Regions from separate parts of the Sporosarcina sp. FSL W7-1349 genome, predicted to be linked through region 1. Evidence: predicted binding sites of a transcription regulator. Region 1 holds the regulator's gene; the other holds the start of a gene.

Region 1 (15,170 bases):
TTGGCGATTTGAATACCTTCCTCTGTCGATTTCTGACGGTCGTCTCCGCAAGCGCGCATCCGTTCCAATACTTCGTCCGATAATTTGATGCCTGGCACTTCATTATGCAGGAATTCCGCGTTTCGGATATTCGTCAACGGCATGATGCCGATGAAAATCGGTGTATCAAGATGTTTCGTCGCTTCGTAGATTTCCTCAATCTTCTCTTTTGAATAAACCGGCTGGCTGATGAAATAATCTGCGCCGCTTTCAATTTTCTTCTCCAACCGCTTGACGGCACGCTCTACCACCCGGACATTCGGGTTGAAGGCGGCTGCGACCGAGAAGGATGCTTTCTTCTTCAGCGGTTTGCCGGAGAAGGAAATCCCTTCATTCAACTGCTTGATCAGTTGTGTTAATTCCATACTGTTGACGTCGTAGACATTGGTTGCACCCGGGAAGTCGCCCACTTTCGTCGGGTCTCCCGTAACGGCTAGAATATCTTGGATATCGAGCGCATCCAGCCCCATCAAATGTGATTGTAAGCCGATCAGGTTACGGTCACGGCATGTAATATGGATGAGCGGCCGGATGTTGTACTGTTGTTTCAAGATTGCGCCCATTGCAACATTGCTGATCCGCGGCGAGGCGAGCGAGTTATCGGCCATTGTGATGGCATCGACACCTGCTTCGTTCAGCAAGTTGGCACCTTCGACGAATTTTTCAATTTCTAGTGTCCGCGGCGTGTCGAGTTCGACGATGACAGACCGCTCCCGCTTCACTTTTTCGTGGATCGGTTCGTTGACAGCCGGTTTTGCTTCCCGGATGACGACCGGTTTCTGCTGTTTCACTTCTTTCGCCACGACTGGCGCCAGTCCGGCGAGCTGTTTTTTCGCCGCTTCAATATGCTTCGGTGTCGTACCGCAGCAGCCGCCGATCAAACGGACCCCTTCATTGCGAAGGGACAGGGCGGCCCGGCCGAAATAATCCGCTTCGGATACATAGACGATCCGGCCATCTTCTACGTCAAGAAGGCTCGCATTCGGGTAGGCGGATAAAAATGCCTTCTCCGGCAAAGTGACTTCTTCAAATGCTTGGTTTGTATGGAACGGGCCGAGACGACAGTTGACGCCGACTACATCCGCACCGAGCGCCTCCAATCGATGAAGTGCTTCATTCAAGGAAAGACCGTTTTGCAACACGCCCGGTTCATCCATCGATACTTGGGCGATGATCGGGGTGTCGGTCATAGTGCGAAGCAACTGGACGACAGCGGATAATTCCTCAAAATCGTAATATGTTTCGAGCAAAATTCCATCTGGATCTCCCATCAGCAAATGTTGCGCCTGTTGCTGGACGATCGACTGGATTTCTTGCAAGGTAGCATCGCTTTTCCGGATGCCGCGAATGCCCCCAATCGTACCGAGCACAAACTGTCCGCCGGGAGCCGCCGCTTTCTTCGCAATCTGGATGGCTGCCTCATTGAACTCTTTCACCCGGTCTTCCATGCCATAGCGTGCCAGTTTCAGAGCGTTCGCGCTGTAAGTGTTCGTCTGAATGACGTCTGCTCCCGCCTGGATATAATCTTGGTGGATCTTTTCAATAATTTCAGGCTTTTCAACATTCAATTCTTCATAGCAAAAGTCGATTCCATACGAATAAAGTAGAGTCCCGATGGCACCATCAGCGGTCAGCACATCGGTTTTCAATTTATCTAGCAATGACATGGATTTTGTTCTCCCTTTCTTAATTAAAGTAAAAAAAGCCTTCATTCAGAAAGAAGGCTTTAGACGTGTATATTCACTCCTTCTTATCTTCCAGGCGATTGAGGCCTGCTGGAGGTAGCACCTTGCCGCCCGGCTGGTTGCTGAAGCTTCCCCGGGCCAGTTCCCTCAGCTTCTCTTGATAAGAATCATTATTTTATTTGAATTGTTGAAAACATCGTATCGTTAAAAAGCCCTGACGTCAAGTCTTTTCTGAAAATCCCGAGTAATGTATCGGATTAGGAGGAGTAGGGTCTGTTTTACCAAAAGCGAATTCTGTTCCAGGAGTGTGGTATTATAGAAAGCATCAGAACAAAGCAAGCAGAGGGTGAAATGATTGAGAGCTTTGAAATTTATCATCCCGATTATGTTCGTTGTCGGCGGGTTCAGCTGGATGATGTTGAGTAAAAATTATCAGGAAGTCCCGCCGACATCTCGTGTATTCATTACCATTGGAGCAATGATCGTGAGCGGGGGCATTTCGTTTTTCCTTTTCCCGAAAAATGAAGGAGGAAAAAACTGACGGGTGGCGATAAGCCATCCGTTTTTTTTTTTTTGTCAGGAAATTATTAAATCTTGGCTCGGGGCTAGCTTTCTAATCAGGCATGTTTACGATCAGGCCACTTTTAAGACACTCTATGTGTTAACTATATTTAATATTACATTGACACAAAATGAGTTATATTTTATTCTGATAAAGATAACTGAACGCGGGGGGGTGTGGGAAGTGGGGACAGCAACAGTGAAGTCGAAAAGTGGCATAAGTGCCTTGACGCTTGTGTATAGTGGGATGTTTGCCGCACTGATGATGATCGGTGCCAATATTACGTCGTTTGTACCGTTTCTTGTTATCGGTGGAGTGCCGATCACTTTGCAGACGTTCTTTGCGATTCTCGCCGGGCTTCTACTTGGAAGTCGGATTGGCGCAATTGCGATGACGGTCTATATGTGTATCGGACTCGCAGGGGCACCGGTATTTTCGAAATTCCAAGGCGGATTCGGGTTTATCTTAAATCCGACATTTGGATTTGTCGTGTCCTTCATCTTAACAGCGTATGTAGCAGGGGAAATCGTAGAGAAAAACGGGAAATTGCAAAGGTACATCGTAGCTGCTCTTGCCGCGATGGTGGTCAACTACGTCCTAGGCACGAACTGGTTGTATTTTGCGTATAAGTTCTGGGCAGCGGCCCCAGATGCGTTTACGTATAAAGTAGCTTGGATTTGGATGATGCCGCCGCTGCCAAAAGACATCTTGCTTGCGGTTTTGGCTGGGATTTTCGGTCATCGCATGTATAAGATATTGAAAGTGAGGCATGGATAAATGAGGGATTATAACAAGTTGGCCGAACAAGTGCTGAAGGGCTACCAATTGACGGACGAAGAGGCGCTGGCCATCCTAGACAGTCCAGATGAGGATTTATTGCCGCTTCTGCACGGAGCGTACCAAATTCGCAAACATCACTTCGGGAATAAAGTGAAGCTGAACATGATCATCAATACGAAATCCGGTCTCTGCCCGGAAAACTGCGGCTATTGTGCGCAGTCCATCGTGTCCAAGGCACCTGTTGAGAAATACGCCATGATGAAACAGGAAGAGATCGTGGCGGGCGCCGAGCGCGCAGCTGCAGTCAACGCGGGCACATACTGCATCGTGGCGAGCGGACGCGGGCCGGTTAACAGCGAATTGGAAATTGTCATTGATTCCGTAAAGGAAATCAAGTCAAGACATCAAGACATGACGATCTGCGCATGCCTCGGCATCCTAAAGCCGGAGCAGGCGGTACGGCTGAAAGAAGCTGGCGTCGACCGATACAATCACAATTTGAACACATCCGCCAATCATCATGAGAACATCACGACTTCGCATACATACGATGATCGGGTAAATACGGTCGGCCTGGCAAAAAACGCGGGCATCTCCCCTTGCTCGGGTGTCATCGTCGGGATGCGCGAAACGAAAGAAGACGTTGTTTCGATGGCACGCAGCCTTCATGCGCTCGACGCCGATTCAATCCCGGTGAATTTCCTCCATGCAGTGGAGGGGACACCGCTCGGCGGGACGGATGAATTAAACCCGCGCTATTGCTTGAAAGTATTAAGTCTGTTCCGCTTCATCAATCCTTCGAAGGAAATCCGGATTTCCGGAGGCCGCGAAGTAAACTTGCGCAGCTTGCAACCGCTGGGACTCTACGCGGCGAATTCGATTTTCATCGGGGATTATTTGACGACAGAAGGGCAAGAAAGCGACCGCGATCGCCAAATGCTCGAAGATCTTGGCTTTGAAGTGGACTTGGAACCATTGAATAGAGAACCTGTTTCGGTTTGATTAAACGAAGGGACTTCCTGATCGAGGGAGTCCTTTTTCGTATACGGCGCCATTTGCAGTGCTGATCCCGCATTAATTCAAAATCCGGTGTCGGGATTTATATGCCTTTGATTTCTTTCAAATAATCTTCATTCACGTTTGAAAACCGTAGGATCGCCATTTCAAGCGGTATTTCCCAAATCAAAAAAAGCACAAAACCCAGAGACGATTGAAACAGGTTAACCAACCGATACCAAACAGACATTAAAAGAAATGATAAAACGTCCACTTGCGGAAATGGAAGAAGCTCGACCGAATATGGGAGAGGGGCGAGGTAGCGTTTAATCGAAAAATGCACCGGGCATAATATTTTGATTTAAAAAGGAATTCAAAAAAATGAATTGACACTGGAGTCAACTCAAATGTTATTCTGGATTCATGGAAAAACTTTATTCTATACAAGAGGCTTCGCAGATACTTGGGATGTCTAAGGATACACTTCGGTATTATGACCGGATCGGGATTATTTCGCCGTCTCGGAAAGACAATCGGTACCGCAGGTATTCGAAGGAGGACCTCATAGACTTGATGAATGTTCAGATTATGCGGTATGCGGACTTTTCTCTTGACGAAATCAAAGGGAAATTTGGTTTCCACAAGATGGAAAGCATGGATTCCGTATACTGCGAAGAGGTTGCTGCGTTTCTTGATGCCAAGAACGCAGCAACGCGCAAGAAGATTAAGCATCTGGAAAAGGTCATTCAGCTACTCGATATAGCAGCTGAAACGTTAAGAGATTTTAATAACGAAAGCGATCAAAGGTTGGCAGAATTCGTCCGTGAACTTTACAAGGATATCCGAGAGGTTGAACCAAAAATATTTGAGGAGGGTTGTGATCAACATCAAGGTTAGGAATTTTTATTATCTGATTGCAGGCATTCTTGCGGTGCTGTTTGCCGTCACGCATGCATGGAACGGGCAATCCGTTGTGCTGCCGACGCTCGACTTTGGAGCCATGCCGATAGATACCCGGACGGTATTTACGTATGTTTGGCACATTATAACGGCGGAAAATCTGGTCTTCGGCATCGCATTCATATTCATGTCATTTCAAAGTGAGCGATCGAAGGTCCATTTTGCTGCATGGATGATCGTGGCCATCCTAATCGTCCGATTGATGGTCATTCTTGGCATAACGGCACTACTTGAAGTTTCAGCACTCAGGAATACGTTTATAGATTCAATTGCCATCGTAATCTATGTTACCTTGATCATACTGGGCACCACTATGAAGAAAAGACAGCCCACTGGTTAGCGCTACAGTGACAGAAGTGTTCGAAAATTTCTGTAACATAAAGTCACGATGGATATGGTACTTTACCCTTTGGATATGCTTTGTCTAAAGGGTATTTTTATAGTAAAAATACACAGCTTTGTTAATCTACAATTATCAGGCGTCATTTTTGCATAGCGATGTATCGGAATTGGGGTTATTCGTTGTATTTCACTTGACCTTGATTGCGCCTGCCCTTGGGTTGCTTACAAGTCATCCAGTTTCGCTATCGGCACAGACTGTGGATGAACGAATATCTAGCCCAGACAATAAAAAGCGCAGAGTTCAATCTGTGCTTTTTACTTATATTCTATCTGAAAGAGGGTCCCTATCCGCATGCCACATGACAAGCTGATCCTGTCTCTCAAAAAACTCTTTGACTGAGAAGCTGCCATCAAAAGGCTGGGCGTCGATTGTTTGGAAGAGCGTGTCGAATTGTTCCGGCAGCACTTCCGAAATGATGAGGGACGTAATGGACGCGGGGATGGCGAACTCTTGGATCCGTTCATTCCACCCGGTCAGGACCTCTTCGTCGAAAACAACAGAAGAAGTATAGATCATTTCTCCGTCCGCGTCAGGGTGGCGAATGATGAGCCGGGCTCCGACGTAATCGCTTTTTCGGCCTTTGAATCCGCGATTTGTCCAAACGCCGATCAGTATCCGATCCATGGTCCCGTAGTGGATTTTTGTCACCTTCTCCTCTTCGGTCCATTCATTGATGGCGTAAATGGTGTACGCTTCCTCCTCTGCCACCGCAATGATCTTCGTCGGCTTTTTATTTTGCGTCAGACGGTAAATCTTGAAGGCAATTCCAAGGAATAAAGCGAAAAAGCTGCCGAATAGAAGAACCATCCACCATTCGCCCATGACGAGAAATGAATAAGTGGCATAGCCTGTCGCGTAGAGCCCCGATCCTAAAAAGATCGCGATGATGATTAAATAAAAGAACCACTTCGGCTTCATCTTCCCCGTGGCAATCGTTTCGTCATATAAATTCCTTCCCATGCCAGTTCCCCTTTCCGCTTTTCTTTCTTACGACCTGCCCATTTGAAAAGTTTCAACAATCCGATGAAACGTTCCGGTCTTTCCATCGTATAATAGATAACCAAATCTTAATACGGAAAAGAGTGTTTCATATGATCAATTTGCTTATTTTTTCGATTGTTGCAGGAATTCTAGCGATGTTGATCGTTGTACCTTTAACGTCAGCGGCAAAGGAGAAAGACACACGGCTTCATTTCAATAAATGGCAAGCGTCGGCTGGCTTGGTGATTGTTGCAGCGCTCGCTATCTTCGCATTCTATTACATCACCAACATGGACAGGAATTGGACATCCCTTTGGATTGTACTTGTAGTGGCGGCTCTATTGGGAACCTTGGCAGCGACTGGCAAGGAGCGCTTCTTGAAAGGTGTTCTGTTCCTTGGCACGCTAATCCTTGGAGTGTATATGCTTAGCGCGCCGCTGTTCAATGCCAACCAGAAATACAAGGCGGTGGAGATGGACCAGCAAGTGGAGATCCAAGCATTTGATGAGACGAAGACCCCCGCAAGCGTTCCGCCGAAATTCGCGCGGAATAAAATGAAAAAGGCATTCGGCCAAGTGCCGAACACGAGCTATTATGAGCTCGGGCATTTGCAGATCCAGAAAGTGAACGGCGACTTCGTCTACATCGCGCCTGTCGAATTTTCGGGCTTTTTCAAATGGCTGAACGGGAAGACGACACCGGGTTATTTCACGATGAGCGCGACCGATTCGGCGGATAATCCGAAATTTGTCAAATCGGAAATGGCCTATACCCCGTCCTCCTTCTTCCACAAACAAGTGGAACGCCATATTCGGATGGATTACCCGGACTTGATCTTCTACGGGGATGTCCAACTGGAGATTGACGAGGAAGGGAAACCGCATTATATCCGGACGTACGGGGATTTTATTACAGCCCGGAATGGGTTTGACGTGAAAGGGATCGTGATGGCGGACCCGGCGACAGGTGAGACGAAGAAGTACGCCCTGTCGGATGTGCCGGAATTCATTGACGGGGCGGTTTCCCCGGAAGCGGTCAGCTTGCAGAACAGCTACTTCGGAAAGTACGTCCATGGCTTCTGGAATTCGGTTGTCGGGAAGAAGGACGTGAAACTGCCTTCGGATGAAGGGACGGAATCGAATGTCAGCCCGGTGTTCGACGAGACGGGGCATATGTATTACTTTACGGATTTCACAAGCCCGAAAGAAGGGGTGGATTCAATGCTCGGCTATGCGCTCACGGATGGCCAGACCGGGGAGGCAGTTTATTATACGGGGAATCTGGAAGAGTCCTATATGGATTCGCAAGGGACGTTGCAGATCATCGAGAAGAAATTCATTGAGAAGAAGTGGACGGGCGAAATGCCGGTATTGTACAACTTTTACGGAGAAGCGAGCTGGCTGACGCCGGTGTTGGACTCCAACGGCTTCCTGCAGAACTACTTCATCGTTTCCGCAGCAAATCCCGAAATATCGGTGTACGGCAACTCACCTAACGAGGCGCTAAGATTGTACAAAACGGCTTTGCAGCGGGGTGGCAGCACGGTGGACGGAAGTTCGAATGCGGAAGAGGCCAAAGCGGCGGTAACTGTGAAACGCGTGTTCAAAGAGCGTGTCGGCGAATTCACTCTCGTATCCATTTTGGCGGATGACGGTCGGAACTTTATCATTTCGACGGAGGCGGCACCGCTGGCAGTATATGTCCAGGAGGGTGACCGATTGGTGCTGACGTATTTGGAAACTGGCGAGTTGTTCCTGCCGGTGAAGGAATTAATCAATACGTCGATCGAATAAGATGCCTGTTTTATGAAAATCGCTTCCTGGCCTTGGTCTGGGGGATCGACGTTGAATAAACAGAACTGCGAAAAAAGCAGCTGGCAGAATGATTTTCGCCAGCTGCTTTTTATATTATCCGGTCAATCGGTTCGTATTGAACATCAAAAAATATCCCATCCTGATATGTATAGCGGTCTTTTCTCTTTCCATCTTCTTATCAGTTTATCCTTGAACTTCATTTCTTCCAGCGGCGAAATAGGTGTTTAATTCATGTGTAAAAGATCTCCTCTATGGGTATTGGTGAATCTGGAGCTTTTTGTTTCGAACGTTAGAGTCATAAAAAATTCTAGATTTTCACTTTACCCGGCTGGCTGTAGTCTAAACCGATTCCGTCCGCGTTGCATATCAATTGCAATAAAAGGGTTTATTCGTGTACAATTAAGTCAAAGATAGTCAAAGTCAACGGATTCTGACCTGAGGAAGAAAGAGGTGAGGATATGCGAAACATTTCTGACATTATTGAAGGGTATTTAAAGGCGATAATCGAAGAGGAAGAGAAGAGTGCCATTGAGATTAAACGCAGCGAAGTCGCGGAAAAATTCCAGTGCGTCCCCTCACAAATCAACTACGTCATTAAAACACGATTTACGGCGGAACGCGGGTATATTGTCGAGTCCAAACGCGGAGGCGGAGGGTATATCCGCATTATCCGGGTCCAGGCCAATTCGCATAAAGAACTGATTGAACATATTTTGGAAGGAATCCAGGGTGGCGCCTCTTACACGATGGCCGAAGATGTTGTCCACCGACTCGTGGAAGAAGACGTCGTATCGGAACGGGAAGCGCGGATCATTCTTGCCGCAGTGGACCGGGCGACCATTAAACAACCATTACCCGAGCGCGATACGATGCGCGCCCGAATTTTACAGGCGATGCTCCTGACACTCCTGTATGAGCAGATGGACTGAACGTCAATATTAGAACGAGGTGGGTGCTCCATATGATGATATGTGAAAATTGCAAAGAACGTCCGGCTTCCGTCATCTTGACCCAGGAAAGTATGGGAGGGTCGATGGAACGCCAATTATGTGAGAAATGTGCATTCCATTCCCAATCCCTTCAGTTTGATCCGAACCAGGAGCCGTTATCGATCCAACAATTCCTTTCGCAATGGTTTGGCGGGCCAGATTCGTTCCAAAGCCAGCCTCAGACGAGAGGGGAGATGATGCGGGGGCCGGAATGTCCGAACTGTGGGCTGACATTCCAGAAGTTCCTGGACATCGGGAAGTTTGGATGCGCAACGTGCTATGCGACCTTCCGGGAAAGGCTGCCGCGTATTTTCGGGAAGCTTCATAACGGTCATACGAAGCACGTCGGCAAAATTCCAGTCTCCTTCAATGAAATCTACGCGGTGAAAAAGAAAATAGAAGAAATTCGAGTGAAAATGCGGGAAGCAGTTGAAGCGGAGCGTTTTGAAGAGGCAGCCATTTTGCGTGATGAAGCGAACGCATTGAAATTGCGGCTTCAGGCGGGAGGTGAAGAGAGCGATGTCAATTGAACGATTCATGCAGCAATCCGTGACAGGGTGGATGACTACTCATGGAGAACATTCCGATATTGTCCTATCGACACGGATCCGGCTCGCTAGAAACTTGACGGGGTACCGGTTCCCGATCGCATTTTCGGAAGAGGCGGCCATGCAGGTTGATAAAGAAATCTCGGCAGCCTTGCTTGATTCGAGCCAAAAAGGGTACACCTATATGAAGATGGCAGATTTACCCGCCATGGAACGGCAAGTCCTCGTGGAAAAGCATTTGATCAGTCCGCAACTTGCAAATCCGGAACGGAACGGCGCGGTCATCCTATCGGAGGACGAAACTGTCAGTGTCATGGTGAATGAAGAGGATCATATCCGGATCCAGTGCATTTACCCCGGGCTTCAACTGGAAGCGGCCTATGAACAAGCGGACCAAGTGGACGATCAGCTAGAGAAGGTGCTGCCATACGCGTTTGACGAGGAGTTCGGCTATTTGACGAGCTGCCCTTCTAACACGGGAACGGGAATGCGTGCTTCGGTCATGATGCACTTGCCCGCGCTTACTATCACGAAGCAGATTGACCGGATCATCCCTTCGATTGCCCGGCTCGGCATGGTCGTGCGCGGCAGTTACGGAGAAGGGAGCGAGGCGCTGGGTAATATTTATCAAGTATCGAATCAGACGACTTTAGGCAAGACTGAACAAGAAATCATAACAGATCTTGGTAATATAACCGATCGTCTGATTGCCCATGAACGGAAATCCCGGGAACTGCTCCTTTCCAAATCGCGGATTGCCTTGGAGAATCGCTTGTACCGATCGCTCGGCACGCTTCTCTATGCGCGGCTCCTGCCCTCGGGTGAAGCGGCGCGCTGCTTGTCGGATGTCCGTCTTGGCATCGATCTCGGCATCATTGAGGACGTCGACATGTCCATTCTGAATGAACTTATGATTTTCATGCAGCCGGGCTTCCTGCAACAATACGCTGGAACTGATCTTTCAGAGGAAGAACGCGATATCCTTCGGGCCCAGTTATTCCGGGAAAGGCTGGATGTCCAAAATGCAAAAGCTTCTTCGGAAGGAAACGCGGATAGTTGAGCATCTATTTTGCGTAACGGTTCCACAGCAGGTATAATCTAAGTCAAAGATAGTCAAAGTCAATTTGATGGATAGCGGTTTTCATTCCGGTCCCTATGAATACACTGAAACAGGCTATCTTTAATTCAACCCGAAATGCTAGTATGAACGCGTTTTACCTTCACTCCTTCGGCTTTTGCTGAAGTGGATGGAATAGGATCATATATAGATAGGAGAGGAATGAATATGATGTTCAACCGATTTACACAACGTGCACAAAAGGTATTGCAGCTTGCGCAAGAAGAAGCCATTCGCATGAAACATGAATCGATCGGCACGGAGCATATCCTGCTCGGATTGATCCGGGAAGGCGGCGGCATCGCAGCAAAAGCGCTGGAAGCGATCGATGTTAGTTTCGAAACCATTGAACAAGGCGTAGAAAAATTGGTCGGCACCGGCTCCAAAGACGTCGGCCCGATCGTCCATTACACACCGCGCGCTAAAAAGGTAATTGAACTATCTGTGGATGAATCCCGCAAGTTGGGCCATTCGTACATCGGCACAGAGCATATTCTACTTGCGTTGATACGTGAAGGGGAAGGCGTGGCCGCACGGGTATTGAACAACGCAGGGGTCAGCCTCAACAAAGCTCGTCAACAAGTCTTGCAATTGCTCGGCAGCAACGACAGCTCCGGCGGCAGCCAAGGCGCCGCTAATTCTGCCGCTACGCCGACCTTGGATAGTTTGGCTCGCGACTTGACTGAAATCGCGCGTGAAGGCACTCTCGATCCAGTCATTGGCCGCGGCAAGGAAATCACACGCGTTATTGAAGTGCTGGCACGTCGCACAAAAAACAACCCGGTCTTGATCGGGGAGCCAGGCGTCGGGAAAACGGCGATCGCAGAAGGGCTGGCCCAGCAGATCATTAACAATGAAGTCCCGGAAATCCTTCGTGACAAGCGTGTCATGACGCTGGATATGGGTACCGTCGTCGCGGGAACGAAATACCGCGGCGAGTTCGAAGACCGCATGAAAAAGGTAATGGAGGAAATCCGCCAAGCCGGCAATATTATCCTCTTCATCGATGAGCTCCATACGCTGATCGGTGCTGGAGGAGCGGAAGGCGCGATTGACGCTTCCAATATCCTGAAACCGTCCCTTGCCCGAGGCGAGTTGCAATGTATCGGTGCTACGACGTTGGATGAATACCGAAAATATATCGAAAAAGACGCTGCGTTGGAGCGCCGTTTCCAACCGATCCAAGTCGACGAGCCGACTGTCGAGGAAACCGTCCAGATTATCTACGGTCTGCGCGATCGCTATGAAGCGCACCACCGTGTGAAAATTACGGATGAAGCAATTGAAGCGGCGGCGAAAATGTCGGATCGCTATATCTCCGACCGTTTCCTTCCGGATAAGGCGATCGACTTGATTGACGAAGCGGGCTCGAAAGTGCGCCTTCGCTCGTATACGACTCCTCCAAATCTGAAAGAGCTGGAGGCAAAGTTGGAGGCGATCCGCTCCGAGAAGAATGCGGCCGTCCAAAGTCAGGAATTCGAAAAAGCGGCTTCTTTCCGCGACAAAGAGCAGAAGATGAAAGAAGAACTGGATAAGACGAAAACGGCTTGGAAAGAAAAACAAGGCAAAACGGAGTCGGAAGTGACGGTTAACGACATTGCCGAAGTGGTAGCGATGTGGACTGGAGTGCCTGTCTCGAAGATTGCGACGACGGAAAGCGCCAAATTATTGAACATGGAAGAATTGCTCCATAAGCGTGTCATCGGCCAAGGTGAAGCAGTAACTGCCATTTCACGGGCGATCCGCCGGGCGCGTGCTGGTTTGAAGGATCCAAAACGCCCAATCGGTTCCTTCATCTTCCTTGGACCGACAGGGGTCGGGAAAACGGAACTTGCGCGAGCGCTCGCTGAATCGATGTTCGGAGACGAAGATGCGATGATCCGGATTGACATGTCCGAATACATGGAGAAGCATTCGACCTCCCGTCTCGTCGGTTCGCCTCCGGGATATGTAGGTTACGATGAGGGCGGCCAGTTGACGGAAAAAGTCCGCCGCAAACCGTACTCAGTCGTCCTATTGGATGAAATCGAGAAGGCCCACCCAGACGTCTTCAACATCTTGCTTCAAGTGTTGGAAGACGGCAGATTGACAGATTCGAAAGGCCGTACAGTAGATTTCCGCAATACGGTGCTGATCATGACATCGAACGTCGGTGCCGAAGCGTTGAAGAAAAACCGCTATGTTGGCTTCAATCTGCACGGCACGGACCGCGACTACGAGAGCATGAAATCGACGATGCTCGACGAATTGAAGAAAGTATTCCGTCCGGAGTTCTTAAACCGTGTGGATGAAATGATTGTCTTCCACTCACTCGAAAAAGAACATTTGCGCGAAATTGTTTCACTTATGTCTAACGAGCTGGTCAAACGTCTTGAAGAACAGGAGATCGAACTGCAAGTCACAGACGCAGCGAAAGAGAAAATCTCCGAGGAAGGCTATGATCCGGACTACGGAGCACGCCCATTGCGCCGTGCTATCCAGAAACATATCGAAGACCGCTTATCGGAAGAGCTCTTGAAAGGCACTGTCCTGACAGGCGGCCAAGTGGTTATCGACGTAGAAGACGGGGAATTCACCGTCCGGACGAACAAGAAAAACGAAGCAGTAGAAGTTGGAGAAAAATAAAGGATGAAACGGATAGCCCGCCCGCCGAATTAATTTTTCGGCCGGGATGGGCTGTCCGTTTCACGTTGGGGGAGCTTTATGGCTAAACGGAAAACGAAATTTATGTGCCGCTCCTGCGGTTATGAGTCGCCGAAATGGATGGGACGCTGTCCGGGCTGTGGAGAATGGAATACGATGGATGAAGAAGTGGAAATCGTCCAAAAAGGACCGCGTGGGGCGTTCCAGCACTCTGAAAATATACGGCAAAAGGCGATGCCGATCAGCGCAGTCGAAACGGTGGAAGAACCGCGGGTGGAGACGGAGCTCGGGGAACTCAACCGGGTGCTGGGCGGCGGTATCGTCCCGGGTTCATTGATCCTGATCGGGGGCGACCCGGGCATTGGGAAATCAACCTTGCTGTTGCAAGTGTCCTCGCTTCTCTCAAATAAAAAGCAACGCGTCTTGTATATTTCCGGAGAGGAATCGATCCGCCAGACGAAGCTGCGGGCGGAGCGGCTCGGGGTCGCGTCAGATGAGCTTTTCATTTACGCTGAAACGGACTTGGGGCAAATCCATGAAACCATTTCGGATGTCAAGCCGCGCTTCGTCATCGTGGACTCGATCCAGACCGTCCATCATCCGGAAGTGACATCAGCTCCAGGCAGCGTGTCACAAGTCCGGGAGTGTACGGCTGAATTGATGAAAATCGCAAAAACACAAGGGATTGCCATTTTCCTCGTAGGTCACGTGACGAAGGATGGCCAGATCGCGGGTCCGCGGCTGTTGGAGCATATGGTGGATACCGTCCTGTATTTCGAAGGGGAGCGTCACCACACATACCGGATTTTACGCAGTGTCAAAAACCGGTTTGGCTCGACGAATGAGATCGCCATTTTCGAGATGTTGCAATCTGGTCTGAAGGAAGTACTGAACCCGTCCGAACTGTTTCTGCGGGAACGGTCCCAAGGTGGGGCCGGCTCGACCGTAGTCGCCTCCATGGAAGGGACGCGCCCGATCCTAGTGGAAATTCAAGCGCTTGTTACTCCGTCCAGTTTCAATTATCCGAAGCGGATGGCCACTGGAATCGATCAAAACCGGGTATCCTTGCTTATGGCGGTACTGGAAAAACGGATGGGCATGCTATTGCAGGCACAAGATGCGTATATCAAAGTGGCCGGTGGCGTAAAACTAGATGAACCTGCTATCGATTTAGCGGTATTGATGAGCGTCGTCTCCAGTTATAAAGACGCTGCTGTGGGGGTATCCGACTGTTTCATTGGCGAAGTCGGATTAACGGGAGAAGTCCGTAGGGTATCCCGAATTGAACAAAGGGTTGTGGAAGCCGCCAAACTAGGGTTCGAGCGGGCTATCGTCCCATCCTCCAACCTCGGCGGATGGGACTATCCGAAAGGTATCCAAGTGGTCGGTGTCGATACGATTAGCGAAGCTTTGAAGGTTGCATTTGGATAACAAGATGGATAGAGCTTGCGAGACAGCCGGAGCATGGCTTCCCGGGAGTTTGGCTCGCATTTCCTAGGAACCTCGGAAGGTGATCGGCAGTCTTATGAAGATAGGGCTAAATTCGGCTCCAGCCTATGTTCAAAACAGCTTTCAAAAGGATAAACATGTATAATGACAGGCAACGGAGATGTCGGAAAATGCTTTCTCCATGCAAGAATCGGCTTTTTCGAC
Region 2 (15,170 bases), on a different contig from region 1:
TCTATATCGGTGAGACGGAGATGGCCCGCAGCCTTCTGCATGAGGTGCTGGAGCGCAATAAAGGGAATATCCACGCACTTTGTAATCTCGCTGTGTTCTATTACTATGAGAAAAAAGAGGAAGAATTGGAATCTCTGCTGGAACTTCTTCTGAAAATCAAACCGTACCAATTTGAGCACCGCTATAAATTGGGCGCCACTTTCGCTTTGATTGGCAGGCATAAAGAGGCGTACCACTGGTTGCGCAGCCTGCAAAAACGGGGATTCGACGGGGATGCGGGATATTATTTCTGGCTATCCCATTCAGCGTATTTTTCGGGGCATGAGGCAGTGGCGAAGGAAGCCTATGCCAAACTGGTCGAAATTGATCCGACCAAAGCGGGATATGAACCGTGGCGCGATGTCCAAAGCGATATTCCTCCGGATTCCTACGAACAGGACCGCGGGTTTTTATTGGGCAAAATCCAGAACGGTTACCGCAGTGAGCGGATGTTTGGTTTTTATTTGCTCGGCAAGTCGGGGCATAAGCAGGAAATCATTTCGCATCCGTCCTACATCAATGTCTCTGAACTAAGCGAGATGGAGCGGCTTTTCTTGGCGACCAGTTTGGACTATGACCTCGTCCCGGTCGATGAGCTGGACGAGTCATTCCTGCGGGCTCTCGAGACGACCGACCTGCTATATGAGGAATACCGACCATTGAACAAGCAAGGGACGCATCTGTTCCAAATGTGGTTTGCCCTTTGCGAATCAGCTCTGAATAAATCCTATCCGTTCGCCAATCCTCCTGCATTGGCAGCAGCGGCAGATTATATGTTCCAGTCCTCGAGATATACGGATGTGACAAAGAAGGCGCTTGCACAAAAATATGGAATTTCGGTCCCGACTTTAACGAAATACGTCGGCCAGCTCATTGAATTCTTACCTATTTTCGACTCATAAATCGACCCATCGAACTACTCCCATCAGGCATAAAAGTTGAAGGGGAACCCGGAATACTTTACGATTTGTGGTGTAGAAGATGTGGAGGAGGAATTCACATGGCAACCGAGAAAACATATGATGTTATTATTATTGGAGCCGGCCCTGCGGGGATGACAGCGGCAGTATATACATCCCGAGCAAACCTTTCAACACTGATGTTGGAGCGAGGAATGCCGGGCGGCCAAATGGCAAACACAGAAGATATCGAAAACTACCCTGGATTTGAACATATTTTAGGACCCGACCTTTCGACGAAAATGTTCGAACATGCGAAGAAATTCGGTGCGGAATATGCCTATGGTGATGTGACGGAAGTGATCGACGGAGACGTTTATAAAACCGTCAAAGTGGGAGATACGGAATATAAAGCCCATGCGATCATCATCACAACCGGAGCAGAATATAGAAAAATGGGAATTCCAGGAGAATCCGAATTAACTGGACGCGGCGTAAGCTACTGTGCAGTCTGTGACGGAGCATTCTTCCGGAACAAAGAGATCATCGTCATCGGCGGCGGCGACTCTGCGGTCGAAGAAGGCGCCTACTTGACTCGATTTGCGAACAAGGTGACGATCATTCACCGACGCGATGAATTGCGTGCCCAAAAAATCTTACAAGACCGCGCGTTTGCTAATGAAAAAATTGATTTCATCTGGAACTCGACCGTCAAGAAAGTGAATGAAAAGGACGGGAAAATCGGTTCCGTCACACTCGTTTCCACGGTGGACGGGTCCGAGCAGGAATTCGAGACAGATGGGATGTTCGTCTATATCGGAATGGATCCATTGACAGCTCCGTTCTCCGATTTAGGGATCCTTGATGCAAATGGCTATATTGAGACAAATGAAATCATGGAAACAGCCGTACCGGGCATTTATGCGGCAGGCGACGTCCGTGAAAAATTATTGCGCCAAATTGTGACGGCAACAGGCGACGGAAGTATCGCCGCCCAAGCGGTCCAGAAATACGTGGAAGAAGTGAAAGAAAAAACAGCTTCAGAAGCAAAGTGACGGGACAAGGAAGTATTTAATATATCCTTAATGTGGTTGTAACAGTAATGCAACACGAAAAGGATATAGTAAGAGTATCAATTGACCCCCCTTTTGATATAGAAATACCTTCAAGGCTATCTTTCGGTTCTCCGGAGGATGGCCTTCTTTTTATGTCTATCCTTAGGGAAGGAGAGATATGATTTTAGGGGATGTTGAATTAACGTTTGGGAGCCCGGCGCCGTTGTTCTTATCTTTTTAATGTATTCCGTTGTATAATAATACTAAGCGCAAGAAAAGTGGGGATGGATACATGCAGAGGATTGCAAATTTACTTGTCCTGAAAGACGGCCAAGTTTTACTATTGAAAAAACCACGCCGCGGCTGGTATGTAGCCCCCGGTGGAAAGTTGGATGCGGGGGAGTCCATTTACGAGGCGGCTGTGCGAGAATTTTCGGAAGAGACGGGAGCCGTGCCTGTAGAACCTCACCTGAAAGGGGCCTACACGATGGTGATCCACGACGAGTCCGGCAATCCGGCCGATGAGTGGATGCTCTTTACATTCATCGCCCGCGATCTGATTGGCACGCCTTATGAAACGAATCGGGAAGGCATCCTGGAGTGGCATCCGGTGGAGAGTCTGCGGACGTTGCCGATGGCGGAAGGGGATCGGACGAATCTCCTGTTTGCAGTGTCGGAGCAAGGAATGCAATATGGTACGTTCCATTATACCGAGCAATTTGAATTACTGAACGAAAGAATGCAGAAATCAGTGGAGGGTACAGAATGACGGAAAATGAAATGCCGCAGAGCGAAATGGAATTGGTAATCATTACGGGAATGTCAGGAGCCGGGAAGACGGTAGCGATGCAAAGCTTCGAGGATCTAGGGTTTTATTGCATCGATAATTTGCCTCCCGAGCTGTTGGTGACGTTTCTGGATTTGATGATGAAATCAGAAAACCGGATGCGCCGGATTGCGGCGGTCATGGACACACGGGGCGGTGACTTGTTCGACTCCCTCATCGGCGCGTTGGATGAGCTGCTGCTAATGGAAGGCGTCTCTTCTCAAATCCTGTTCTTGGACGCCGACGATGAAACGCTCGTCCGTCGCTATAAAGAGACGAGAAGATCCCATCCGTTGTCGGAAGGCGGGCTCCCGCTGGAAGGCATCCGAAAAGAACGGCTTTTATTATCCGAGATGAAAGGCCGGGCTCGGTCAATTTATAATACGTCTACATTGAAACCGAGAGAGTTGCGGGAGAAGATTATTTCGGAGTTCTCGAAGAAAGGCGAACCGGGGTTTACGGTGAACTTCATTTCCTTTGGATTCAAGCACGGGATGCCGATCGATGCGGACGTCGTCTTTGACGTGCGATTCTTGCCCAATCCTTTCTATATCCAAGAGTTAAAGCCGAAAACCGGTCTGGAAAAAGAGGTATCGGACTATGTCCTGAAATGGGGCGATACCCAGATGCTAATTGAAAAGCTGTCCGATCTGTTCAAGTTTTTAATTCCGCAATATAAGAATGAAGGGAAGTCGCAAGTGGTCATTGCGTTCGGCTGTACAGGCGGCCAGCATCGGTCGGTGACCCTCGCGCAATATTTCGGCGGGCGTTACGAAAACGAATACCGCACCCTCATTACACATCGCGATATAGAAAAGAGAAAGGGATGACGCCATGTTCCCAACTGATATCGGGAAAAGGATTGTCGTATTCGGAGGCGGGACCGGATTATCGACATTGCTCCGCGGCCTGAAACGCCATCCCGTCGATCTGACTGCTGTCGTGACTGTGGCGGATGACGGAGGCAGCTCCGGCAGATTATTGGATCAATATGACATTCCGCCACCTGGGGATATCCGAAACGTGATGGCAGCGCTTTCAGATGTGGAACCGCTCATTGAGCAAATGTTCCAGTACCGCTTCCAAACGGCGGAAGGGTTGAAAGGACATTCGCTTGGAAACTTGATGTTAGCCGCGCTTACCGATATCACAGGGGATTTTGCCAGTGCCGTCGAGAAAATGAGCCGGGTGCTGAATATTAAAGGAAGAGTGCTTCCTGCGGCCAATCAGAGGATTACCTTGCATGCTGAACTGGAGGATGGCACAATTGTGACGGGCGAGTCTAAAATCCCGGTGTATGGCCGTAAAATAAGGAAAGTGTACCTATCACCCCAGGAAGTGGCGCCATTGACCAAGACGCTTGAGATGATCCAAGCAGCGGATTTGATCGTCGTCGGTCCGGGAAGTCTGTACACGAGCATCTTGCCGACATTGCTCGTCCAGGCAATCCGGGATGCAGTCTTGTCATCGAGGGCTAAAAAGGTGTATATTAGCAATCTGAGCACCCAAGCGGGCGAAACCTATCGGTATACGGCTTCTGAGCATGTGCAGGCATTATATGCCCATACGGGACAGCCGTTTATCGATACTGTCTTGCTGAATGGTTTAGATTTTTCGAAGCAAGTGAAAGGGGAAGCCTCCTGGCCTGTCGAAATTGATTTAGAAGCTCTGCGAAAGCTGGTGCCAGACATCGTCGTGAAGGATATTGCAATCGTCAAGGGGGAAAGTGTTTTCCACGATGCACAGAAAGTGGCCGATTGGCTAATGGAATATATAGAGAAAACGGGATAGAATCGGATTAGACGTGATTATCGCCGGAAAGGGGGGAGCATCATGTCTTTTGCTTCAGAAACAAAGAAAGAGTTGACGCAGATTGAATCGGATGATTGTTGTGTGAAATCGGAAGTGGCCGCTTTCATTCGGATGAACGGGGCGTTGTCGTTTTCCAATAAGCAGCTGAGCTTGGATGTCCAGACGGAGAACGCTGCAATTGCAAGAAGACTTTACACGAATTTGAGAAGGTTATATCCTTATAAAGTCGAGCTGCTCGTCCGGAAAAAAATGCGGTTGAAAAAGAACAATGTGTATATTTGCCGGGTCCGTGATGGGGCAAAGGCACTGCTCGAAGACTTGCAGATTGTAAAAGGAACGTTTCAATTTGAAAATGAAATCCCGAAATCCTTGATTCAAAAGAAATGCTGCCAGCGTGCCTATTTACGAGGCGCCTTTTTGGCGGGAGGCTCGATCAATAATCCCGAGACTTCCTCGTACCATCTTGAAATTTCGTCGATTTACAAAGAGCATAGTGAGTCGCTGGTCAAATTAATGAACAAATTCCATCTGAATGCAAAGTCGATTGAGCGGAAAAAAGGGTATATCGCCTACTTGAAGGAAGCCGAGAAAATATCGGATTTCCTTAGCATTGTAGGAGCCCATGTCTCGTTGATGAAATTCGAGGACGTCCGCATCGTACGGGATATGCGCAACAGTGTCAATCGACTTGTCAATTGCGAGACGGCCAATTTGAACAAGACGATCGGAGCGGCCCAGCGGCAAGTGGAGAATATCAAGTTCATTCAAAATACGATCGGTTTGGATCAGTTGCCTGACCGTCTACAAGAAATCGCCCGGCTTCGTGTGGAAAATCAAGACATTACGCTGAAAGAATTAGGCGAATTGGTATCCGGCGGAAAAGTGAGTAAATCCGGTGTCAACCACCGGCTGCGAAAAATTGAAGAAATTGCGGAAAATCTCCGGAACGGGGGAATTGGCAGCGTATAATCCGACCCGGACGCGTAGTGCAGGGGCGTGGTGCTTGAGTCAGCCGGCGGACTCTGTCACAAGAGGTACCGGAGTATAATGGAAGAGAAGCTGTCAAAAATGAGAGGAGTTGGTCCAGTTATGGCGGAACGGACAGTTGAAGTGAAAATGAAAACGGGATTGCAGGCGCGGCAAGCGGCCCAATTCGTGCAAGAGGCAAATCGCTACATATCGGACATTTTCTTGAAAAAGGAAGAACGTCAGGTGAATGCGAAAAGTATCATGGGGATCATGAGCCTCGCCATCTCCCGCAATACGACCATTACTTTGATTGCCGAAGGAGTCGATGAGGAACAGGCATTGGATGCCCTCGTCGCCCTCGTGGAAAATGAAAACTAAAAGAAACCGAAACCGTTACCGTTGTTGTTTACTAGGGAACGGTTTTTGTTTTGGGAAAGTGGCAAACTGCTGATACTCCGCGAGGTGCGCTGATAATTCGTGACGACCGCTGATAATTCGCGAGGAGTGCTGATAACTCGTGGCAACTGCTGATAACTTGGGTGGAGTGCTGATAACTCGTGGCAACTGCTGATAACTTGGGTGGAGTGCTGATAACTCGTGGCAACTGCTGATAACTTACGTGGGGTGCTGATAACTCGTGGCAACTGCTGATAACTTACGTGGGGTGCTGATAACTAGTGACAACTGCTGATAACTTGGGTGGAGCGCTGATAACTAGTGACAACCGCTGCTAACTTGGGTGGAGTGCCGATAACTAGTGACAACTGCTGATAATTCGCGTGGAGTGCTGAAAACTCGTGGCAACTGCTGATAACTTTGGTGGAGCGCTGAAAACTCGTGGCAACTGCTGATAACTTTGGTGGAGCGCTGAAAACTCGTGGCAACTGCTGATAACTTGGGTGGAGTGCTGATAATTCGTGACAACTGCTGATAACTTGGGTGGAGTGCTGATAACTCATGACAACTGCTGATAACCCTTGTCCAGCACTGATAACACGCCACAACCGTTGATAACTTAGCTCCACCTACCTCAAACACTCCATCTCACCTCATTCCCTAAAAAAACAGGTGAAGGGATTCTCCCTCCACCTGCCCGTCATCCCAATAACGAAGTAACAATCCGCTTGGCGGTCGGGATATCTTTCGTTCCGTGAATCAGGATGCGCCCATCGCGAAATAGAACGATCCGGTGGCCGTCAAACCGGCAGACGGCCAGATGGGGATTGCGTTTCAGGTCCTTGACGGTTCCTGCAATGGATTCCGCGATGGCTTGCAATTCAAAGGGTCGGGTCGCCGGATAGGTCAGCTGGACAGTGTCGCGCCCGCAGAGGACCGCCGTTCGGACGGATGCGCTCTTGTCCAGAAAAGGATACGTTCTACGCTCCGAACAACTGGGACAATCCCCCTTTTTCAATGTTCGGACATCAATCGTCGAGCGCTCTCCGGTCCACAGATCAGCCGATTCCAATCTCGGCGTGAATGAAGCGCCGGTTAAATATTTCAAGACATCCGCCACTTGCCGGGCCGCGGTCGTAACGACAACTGGGCTGATGACGCCGACCGTATCACAGGTCATCATCTGCGAGGGCAGTGTGTCCAGCAGGCAATGCAGACAAGGCTGGCCATCCTCCAAGCCAATCGGGAAAGACAGTCCGTAACTTCCGACGCAGGCACCCATGAAATAGGGAATGCCAGCTTTCATTGCCGCATCGTTGAGGAGCAGGCGGATTTCGATATTGTCCGTGCCATCGATGACTACATCATGGCCCGTAATCAAGTCTTCGGCATTTTCAGGTGTGACGTCTGCCACGATTCCATCGATTTGCACGTCTCCATTAATGGCGGCCAACCGTTTTTCAGCGGCCACCGCTTTCGGCAGCTGATCAATGACATCTTGCTCGGTATAAAGTTGTTGTCGATGGAGGTTCGTCCACTCGATAATGTCCCGATCGACGATGGTCAGCTGGCCGACGCCCGCCCGGACCAGCATTTCGGCACTGGAGGAGCCGAGCGCGCCGGCCCCCATGACGAACACTTTGGCACTCCGAATTTTGCGCTGGCCTTCTTCGCCAATCGGAGCAAAGAGTTCCTGACGCGAATATTTCCCGTTCAATTTGGCAAGAGCCCTTCCATCGGACTGCTGGCGACGGCATAATCGCGCTCCGGCATCCGTCCCGCCTCGTAGCCTAACCGTCCGGCTTCGATTGCCAGTTTCATCGCCTCCGCCATCTTGACCGGGTCTTGGGCGGCAGACACCGCCGTGTTCAACAGGACGCCATCCGCGCCCAATTCCATGGCGAATGCCGCATCCTTCGGAGAACCGACGCCTGCATCAATAATGACCGGCACCTCCGCCTGCTCGATAATGAATGACAAATTCAATGGATTGAGGATGCCTCGCCCCGAACCGATCGGTGCGCCGCCCGGCATAATGGCATGCACTCCCATTTCACCTAGTCGTCTTGCGAGGACGACATCATCCGAAGTGTAGGGCAATACGATGAAACCTTCCTCCAACAGCATTTCAGTCGCCCGCAACGTTTCAACCGGATCGGGCAGTAATGAGCGATCGCAGCCGATGATTTCGACTTTCACCATGTCGCAGAGACCTGAGGCTTTCGCCAGCTGGGCAATGCGCACCGCTTCCTCTGCCGTTTTTGCCCCCGCGGTATTCGGTAGGAGCGTATACTTCGACAAATCGAGCTGTTCCAGGAAATTCGGTTGCGAAGGTTCAAACAGGTTCATTCGTCGAACCGCAAATGTAAGAATTTCTGCCTCCGATACACATACCGCTTCCTTCTGAATTTCGAATGAAGGATATTTCCCGGTCCCGAGCAATAAGCGGGATTTGAAAGTTTTATTTCCGATCTTCAACATGCTTAGCCGCCTCCTACGAAATGAATGATTTCAATCTGATCCTTGTCCCGAATCGGGTGATCATACGCCTCTTTATTCAAAATCTGCCTGTTCAATTCCACAATTAAAATACGGTTTTCCAGTCCGAGATGGTGCAGCAGCTGATAGACATCCCCGACCTCTTTCGGAATCGACCGCCCCACCCCGTTCACATCGATCTTCTTCAATTTAGAACGCCTCCTCAATTCCTCACATATTCAAGTTCCTGACGATACTTGCGGATGGCTTGCCCTGGATGGTCGCTGTCGAAAATAGAAGACATGATGGCGATCCCCGCAACGCCTAACCGGGCCAATTCCTTAAGATGGCTAGGCTGGATTCCACCGATTGCATAAGTTGGTATAGGCAGATCGGCAATGATTTTGCTCAATTCCACAGTGCCGCGAGCCGAAAGCCCTTCCTTTGAGCGGGTTTCAAACAGATGGCCGTACAGAACCCAATCCGCGCCATCTTCACTGGCCGAGATCGCTTCATTGTACGAATGGACGGACTTGCCGAGGGAAAGCTCGGGTATCTTGTTTTTAATCAAAGCAGGCGGAATCCCGTGGCCCGGTATTTGCACCCGTCCGATCCCGCAAGCAAGAGCGATATCGACGCGTCCGTGGACAATCAGTTTCTGCTGCTCGAATCCGGACTCGACCAGATGATCGATCAGCCGGACCATCTCCCGATCGGTTTTTGATTTTTCACGTAAAATAACTGCATCGACAGAAGGCTGGATTGCCAGAAGGACTTCCGCCAGTCTATGATCCGGGAGGCAATCATTGGTGACCGCAATCAGTTTCAAACTTTCACCTCCTTTATGCACAAAAAGACCACCTACCTGGAAAGATAAGTGGTCTAGAGATCATCTAAATGGACAAAGATGCACTGAAACAAGCCACTTCCCTCCGCAGGTCCGAACCTGTTCAGGTAATAAGGGTATCGGAGTTGCACTCGTCTCTCAGTCCTTTTCAAGGATTCCCCTAATGGTCAAAATGTGTATGTAATTGTGTTGACGTCCTAACAATAGCAAAAAATTCAGCAAAAGGGAAGGGGGTGAAATAGTTTCAGGAAGTTTAGCACAGAGAGGATAGGCTATACTAACAAAGAAGTCGGTTGGAAAAGAGGATTCTAGAATACATATGCCGAAATAAACAGCTGGACGGAGAAAATGGGAGAAATAAAAAAAATCCACCAACGTGGATTTTCAAGGAAAACTATAAAACGCCCTCGGCAGGAGTCGAACCCACATTTCAAGAACCGGAATCTTGCGTGCTATCCATTGCACCACGAGGGCATATCACTGCTACTCTTCGTAGCGGACAAATCTTATTATACAATTGCCGCGACGAGATTGCAACAGTTTTTTTGAGAAAGTTCCCATGGCTTTCATAAGGCATTATATTTGACCTTAGTTGACCATACTAGGTATGATGAAGGTACAGTTGAAACGGCAAGTGGTTTCAGCAGACCGACACTTATTCAACTTGAAGGAGGAAATGGAATGAATCTAATACCTACAGTAATTGAACAGACGAACCGGGGAGAACGAGCTTACGATATTTATTCCCGCTTATTAAAAGATCGGATCATCCTGTTGGGGAGCGCAATCGACGATAATGTGGCGAACTCCATTGTAGCGCAACTTCTCTTCCTGGAAGCGGAAGATCCTGAAAAAGACGTGTCCATCTATATTAACAGCCCGGGAGGAAGTATCACAGCCGGAATGGCGATTTATGATACGATGCAGTTCATCAAACCGGACATTCAGACGATTTGTATCGGAATGGCTGCGTCCATGGGATCCTTCCTTCTTACAGCCGGAACGAAAGGCAAACGGTATGCGTTGCCGAACGCGGAAGTCATGATCCACCAACCACTGGGCGGCGCTCAAGGGCAGGCGACGGAAATCGAAATCGCCGCAAAACGCATCTTGTTCCTGCGTGAAAAATTGAACACGATCCTTTCCGAGCGCACAGGCCAACCGGTCGAAGTAATTGCACGCGACACAGACCGTGACAACTTCATGACTGCCGAACGTGCCAAAGAATATGGACTAATCGATCATATCATCACACGCAGCGATATGAAACTGACAGACAACGAAAAGTGATAAAGAAAAAGCCGATCTCAGCCAATGAGATCGGTTTTTTAAATAATCAAAAGTCAATCACGCCTCGGCGTGATTGCGTCCGGATTTTTTCGAGCTTGAGGCCGACAGGATGTCGGTCATGCAGTCGTCGCGAATCGAACAGTGAAGGTTCGATTTGCCGTATTTCTGCGTCCTTTGCAGAAATTAAGGCACCTTTAGGACGTCGCGTACTTAGACTGCCTTCCCCTTAAAGCTTCCCTTAAAAAACCGTGACATCCGCCGGAGGCTTTATTTTTATTCAGCGGGAGTTTGAACTCCCGCTGGATAAAAATAAATGAAACCTATCGACTTGGGAGACAGTATATAGTAGGTGAGGAGAAGTTTTAAAGCATCGGATTAGCGGTAAATTAATATCATAAGGTAGTGAGGAGTGGTGAAATGAGGAAATTGCTAGGACCGCTTTTGACGGTTGTCATTATTTTGGTCGTGCTCGCGATCATATTCGTACCAAGTTATAACAAATTCGTCAACTTGGAGGAAGACGTGGATCAAGCGAATGCGCAAGTCGATAACCAGTTGCAGCGGCGACTCGATTTGATTCCCAACTTGGTGAATACGGTCAAAGGGTATGCGAGTCATGAAAGTGAGGTTCTGACTGAAATTGCAGAAGCCCGCTCCCGGCTTGCCGGAGCCAATAGCCGGGACGAAGAGGTAGCGGCGGATAATGAATTATCGGGTGCTTTAAGCCGACTGCTCGTTGTGGTGGAAAATTATCCGGAACTAAAAGCCGATCGACAGTTTACCCAGCTCATGGATGAGTTAGCCGGAACGGAAAACCGGCTCACAGTCGCACGGATGGACTACAATAATGTCGTATCGTCGTATAATCGGCAAGTGAAACGGTTCCCGGGGAAATTGGTTGCTTCCATTTTCGGATTCGATGAAAAAGAGTATTATCCAGCGGACGCGGGTGCGAAAGATGCCCCGGAAGTCGATTTCGGGGATGACAACAAGTGATCCATCGGGCCATTCGCCTCTTTCTTGCGGCGTGTCTGCTCAGTATAACCGTCTTGCCCGGACTGGCGTCCGCAGCGAATGTCCCGGTGATCCAAGACGGCGCGGATATTTTATCGCCACAACAGGAAGCGGAACTGGAGCAATACGGAATCCGGTTATATGAAGCGACGTCCGCGGAGCTCGCCGTATTGACGATTCCGAGCATCGGGGACGAACCGGTCGCGGAATATGCGGTGAAGAAGTTGCGGGAATTCCAATTAGGGGATAAAAAGCTCAATAACGGTGCGTTATTTGTCGTGACGACCCAAAAGAATTCAGCAGGCGACCGCCACTTCGAACTGTCGGTCGGCTATGGACTGGAAGGGGCTTTGCCGGATGGAAAAGTCACACGGATTATGGATGAAGTGGCGGTTCCTTTTTTGAATGAAGAACAGCCCGACCAAGCAATTGTCAATGCGTATAAGGCATATTATAACGAGATTGCGGCCGAGTACGGACTGGACGGCGCATCCTTGCCGGTGAACACCGTGGCTGGTGAATATGATTCGTCGGACGGTGGTTTTCCGTGGGTTACCCTTATCATTATTTTAATTATTGTATTCAGTCTCATGGGAGGACGAGGCGGCGGTGGTTCGGGCGGTTCCGGTGGACGCCGGAGTCGCGGAGGACCGGTCTTCTTCCCAGGATCCTTCGGCGGTGGAGGCGGCGGTGGTTTCTTCGGAGGCGGCGGCTCTGGAGGCGGAGGGTTTGGCGGATTCGGCGGCGGTGGTTCCGGCGGTGGAGGCGGAGGCGGCCGAAGCTGGTAAACCAAAAGGATGGCATGCATGCGTGCCATTCTTTTTTTGATTATACTAAGGGGAACTAAACCGAACGAGGTGTGACCTATGCAGTTGACATTTTACACGAGAGAAGGCTGCCCGCTTTGCGAGGACGCGAAGCGGATGCTGCAATTGGCGGAAGACGATTACCCCTTTACGTGGACGGAAGTCGATATCGAACAGGACGATGCCATCCACGAAAAGTATATGCTCATGATCCCGGTAATTGAAATCGACGGGCAAGTGGCCCTGTACGGCTCCATCGGCTATATGGATATTATTGGATTATTTGAATGAAGAGATTGCACTCGTGTTTTTAATTTGCACCCCTTTGCGCTTATAACTTGGATTTCGCGCTTATACTGCGTTTCGCAGCGACCATAACTTGAGTTGTGCGCTCAAACGCCGCTCCGCCATGCCCATAACTCGCATCCCGCGCTCATAACGCGGGTTTTGCGCTCATATTCCGTTCCATGCGCTCATAACTCGGTTTTCGCGCTCAAACCCCGTCCCGCCGCGCTCATAACTCGGTTTCCGCGCTCAAACCCCGTCCCGCGGCGCCCATAACTCGCATCCCGCGCTCAAACCACTAATCCCCGCGCCCATAACTCTGCGCAACACCCTACATCACCCATGCCTCCACTCCCAAATCTTCACTTTCATACATAAGAACAGGAAACTACGGGTAGTTATAAAAGAAAGAAGTGAGGAGGGATTGGCATGACTTTGAAAATGGCCATCAACGGATTTGGGCGGATCGGCCGTCTGGTGTTGCGTGAAGTGGTGAAGCGCCGGGAGGACATCGAACTGGTCGCGGTGAACGATTTGACGGATGCCGCGATGCTCGCCCATTTACTGAAATACGATTCCGTCCACGGGATATTCGAGGCGGATGTGGAGTCCGATGAAGATACTTTGATTGTCAACGGAAAGAAGATCCGCGTGTTCGCCGAGCGGGATCCGTCCCAGCTGCCATGGAAAGAACTCGGCGTCGATCTCGTCATCGAATCCACCGGAGTGTTCCGCAATCGGGAAGGGTTGGGCAAACATTTGGAGGCCGGCGCGAAGAAGGTTCTATTATCGGCACCTGCGAAAGGAGATATCACCACCCTCGTGCTAGGAGTCAATGAAGAGACGTACGATCCCGGCAAGGATGATATTGTCTCCAATGCGTCCTGTACAACGAACTGTCTTGCCCCGGTCGCGAAGGTGCTCCACGAACAGTTCGGCATCCGCCGCGGCTTCATGACGACGGTCCACTCTTACACGAATGACCAGCGGATTTTGGATTTGCCCCATTCCGATTATCGCCGTGCCCGGGCCGCCGCCGAATCGATCATCCCGACGACAACGGGTGCCGCTGCCTCGGTCGCGAAGGTGCTCCCTGAACTGAAAGGGAAGTTGGATGGAATGGCCGTCCGAGTGCCGACGTCGAATGTATCGCTCGTCGACTTTGTCGTGGAATTGGACAAAAATGCGTCGGTGGAAGAAGTCAATGGCGCTTTACAGCAAGCGGCGGAGAATGAAATGAAAGGCATCCTGTCATACACGGATTTGCCCTTAGTCTCCAAGGATTATAATGGCAACACCTTTTCATCGACAGTGGACGGTTTATCGACCATGGTGTTGCAGGAAAATCTCATCAAAGTCGTCTGTTGGTACGACAACGAATCCGCCTACGCCGCCCGATGTGTCGATCTGGCTTTGTTGATTGCAAGCAAAGGAATTCGGTGAATGAAGATAAACATAGCCATTCTAACGTGAACCGCTTATAATGAGTAGATGGGTAAGAGGAGCGGGGATACCCCGGTCCTTCTTTTTAATTAATCTTGGAGGTGGGCATTTTTCATGATGTCTAAAAAGACGATGAAAGATATGCAGCTGGAAGGGCAACGTGTATTTTGCCGTGTCGATTTCAATGTACCGATGGAGAATGGCGAAGTGACCGACGATACCCGGATCCGGGCTGCAATCCCGACGATTGAATATATGGTGGAAAACGGAGCGAAAGTCATCTTGGCGAGTCATCTCGGCCGGCCGAAAGGACAAGTCGTCGAAGAGATGCGCCTGGCACCAGCGGGCAATAAACTTGCGGAACTGCTCGGGAAACCGGTGAAGATCCTCAAGGAATCCGTCGGAACAGCAGTAGAAGAAGCAATCGCTTCGATGGAAAACGGCGAGATTGTCCTGTTGGAAAATGTGCGGTTCAATGAAGGCGAAGAGAAAAATGATCCTGCACTTGCGAAAGAATTTGCAAAACTGGCGGACGTATTCGTCAATGATGCATTCGGGACTGCTCACCGTGCTCATGCCTCCACAGCAGGCATTGCAAATTACATACCGGGCGTGCTAGGATTCCTGCTCGAAACGGAGCTGGACGTTCTCGGCAAGGCGTTATCCAACCCGGACCGCCCATTCACAGCGATCGTAGGCGGCGCGAAAGTGAAAGATAAAATCGGCGTGATCGATAATCTATTGGATATTGCAGACAATCTCCTTATCGGAGGCGGTCTTTCCTATACATTTACAAAAGCGCAAGGATATGAAACAGGCAATTCGCTCGTGGAAGAAGACAAAATCGAACTAGCCAAATCCTTCATTGAAAAAGCGAAGGAGAAAGATGTCAATCTGTACTTGCCGATCGATGCGGTCGTGGCGGACTCGTTTTCAAACGAAGCGAAAACGCAAACTGTTACAATAGACGCGATCCCGGAAGGATGGATGGGGCTGGATATCGGACCGGAA

The links. Region 1 encodes CtsR, which represses protease genes until heat stress. Its sites were predicted from a motif close to ATGGTCAATAAAGGTCAAACA; they were not measured.
Region 2: the regulator CtsR is predicted to act here: its motif matches at 9,901-9,921, upstream of clpP (ATP-dependent Clp endopeptidase proteolytic subunit ClpP).

The regions. Positions count from the first base shown of each region.
Region 1 is NZ_JBBOOK010000002.1:606,909-622,078, reverse strand. It holds gene MKY41_RS17045 (bifunctional homocysteine S-methyltransferase/methylenetetrahydrofolate reductase) at 1-1,706, opposite strand, end outside; SAM riboswitch class I at 1,787-1,891, opposite strand; gene MKY41_RS17040 (histidine kinase) at 2,080-2,265, shown strand; gene MKY41_RS17035 (biotin transporter BioY) at 2,470-3,063, shown strand; gene bioB (biotin synthase BioB) at 3,064-4,068, shown strand; gene MKY41_RS17025 (MerR family transcriptional regulator) at 4,486-4,959, shown strand; gene MKY41_RS17020 (hypothetical protein) at 4,940-5,362, shown strand; gene MKY41_RS17015 (hypothetical protein) at 5,684-6,385, opposite strand; gene MKY41_RS17010 (hypothetical protein) at 6,517-8,199, shown strand; gene MKY41_RS17005 (hypothetical protein) at 8,251-8,448, shown strand; gene MKY41_RS17000 (CtsR family transcriptional regulator) at 8,679-9,149, shown strand; gene MKY41_RS16995 (UvrB/UvrC motif-containing protein) at 9,182-9,739, shown strand; gene MKY41_RS16990 (protein arginine kinase) at 9,729-10,817, shown strand; gene MKY41_RS16985 (ATP-dependent Clp protease ATP-binding subunit) at 11,043-13,499, shown strand; gene radA (DNA repair protein RadA) at 13,578-14,948, shown strand.
Region 2 is NZ_JBBOOK010000003.1:76,331-91,500, forward strand. It holds gene MKY41_RS18955 (tetratricopeptide repeat protein) at 1-941, shown strand, start outside; gene trxB (thioredoxin-disulfide reductase) at 1,040-1,993, shown strand; gene MKY41_RS18965 (NUDIX hydrolase) at 2,286-2,762, shown strand; gene rapZ (RNase adapter RapZ) at 2,759-3,649, shown strand; gene MKY41_RS18975 (gluconeogenesis factor YvcK family protein) at 3,654-4,610, shown strand; gene whiA (DNA-binding protein WhiA) at 4,653-5,600, shown strand; gene MKY41_RS18985 (HPr family phosphocarrier protein) at 5,721-5,978, shown strand; gene MKY41_RS18990 (ThiF family adenylyltransferase) at 6,697-7,713, opposite strand; gene MKY41_RS18995 (thiazole synthase) at 7,710-8,477, opposite strand; gene thiS (sulfur carrier protein ThiS) at 8,480-8,683, opposite strand; gene MKY41_RS19005 (thiamine phosphate synthase) at 8,698-9,303, opposite strand; TPP riboswitch at 9,385-9,493, opposite strand; tRNA gene MKY41_RS19010 (tRNA-Arg) at 9,724-9,795, opposite strand; gene clpP (ATP-dependent Clp endopeptidase proteolytic subunit ClpP) at 10,003-10,611, shown strand; gene MKY41_RS19020 (LemA family protein) at 11,029-11,607, shown strand; gene MKY41_RS19025 (TPM domain-containing protein) at 11,604-12,413, shown strand; gene MKY41_RS19030 (glutaredoxin family protein) at 12,492-12,722, shown strand; gene gap (type I glyceraldehyde-3-phosphate dehydrogenase) at 13,146-14,159, shown strand; gene MKY41_RS19040 (phosphoglycerate kinase) at 14,274-15,170, shown strand, end outside.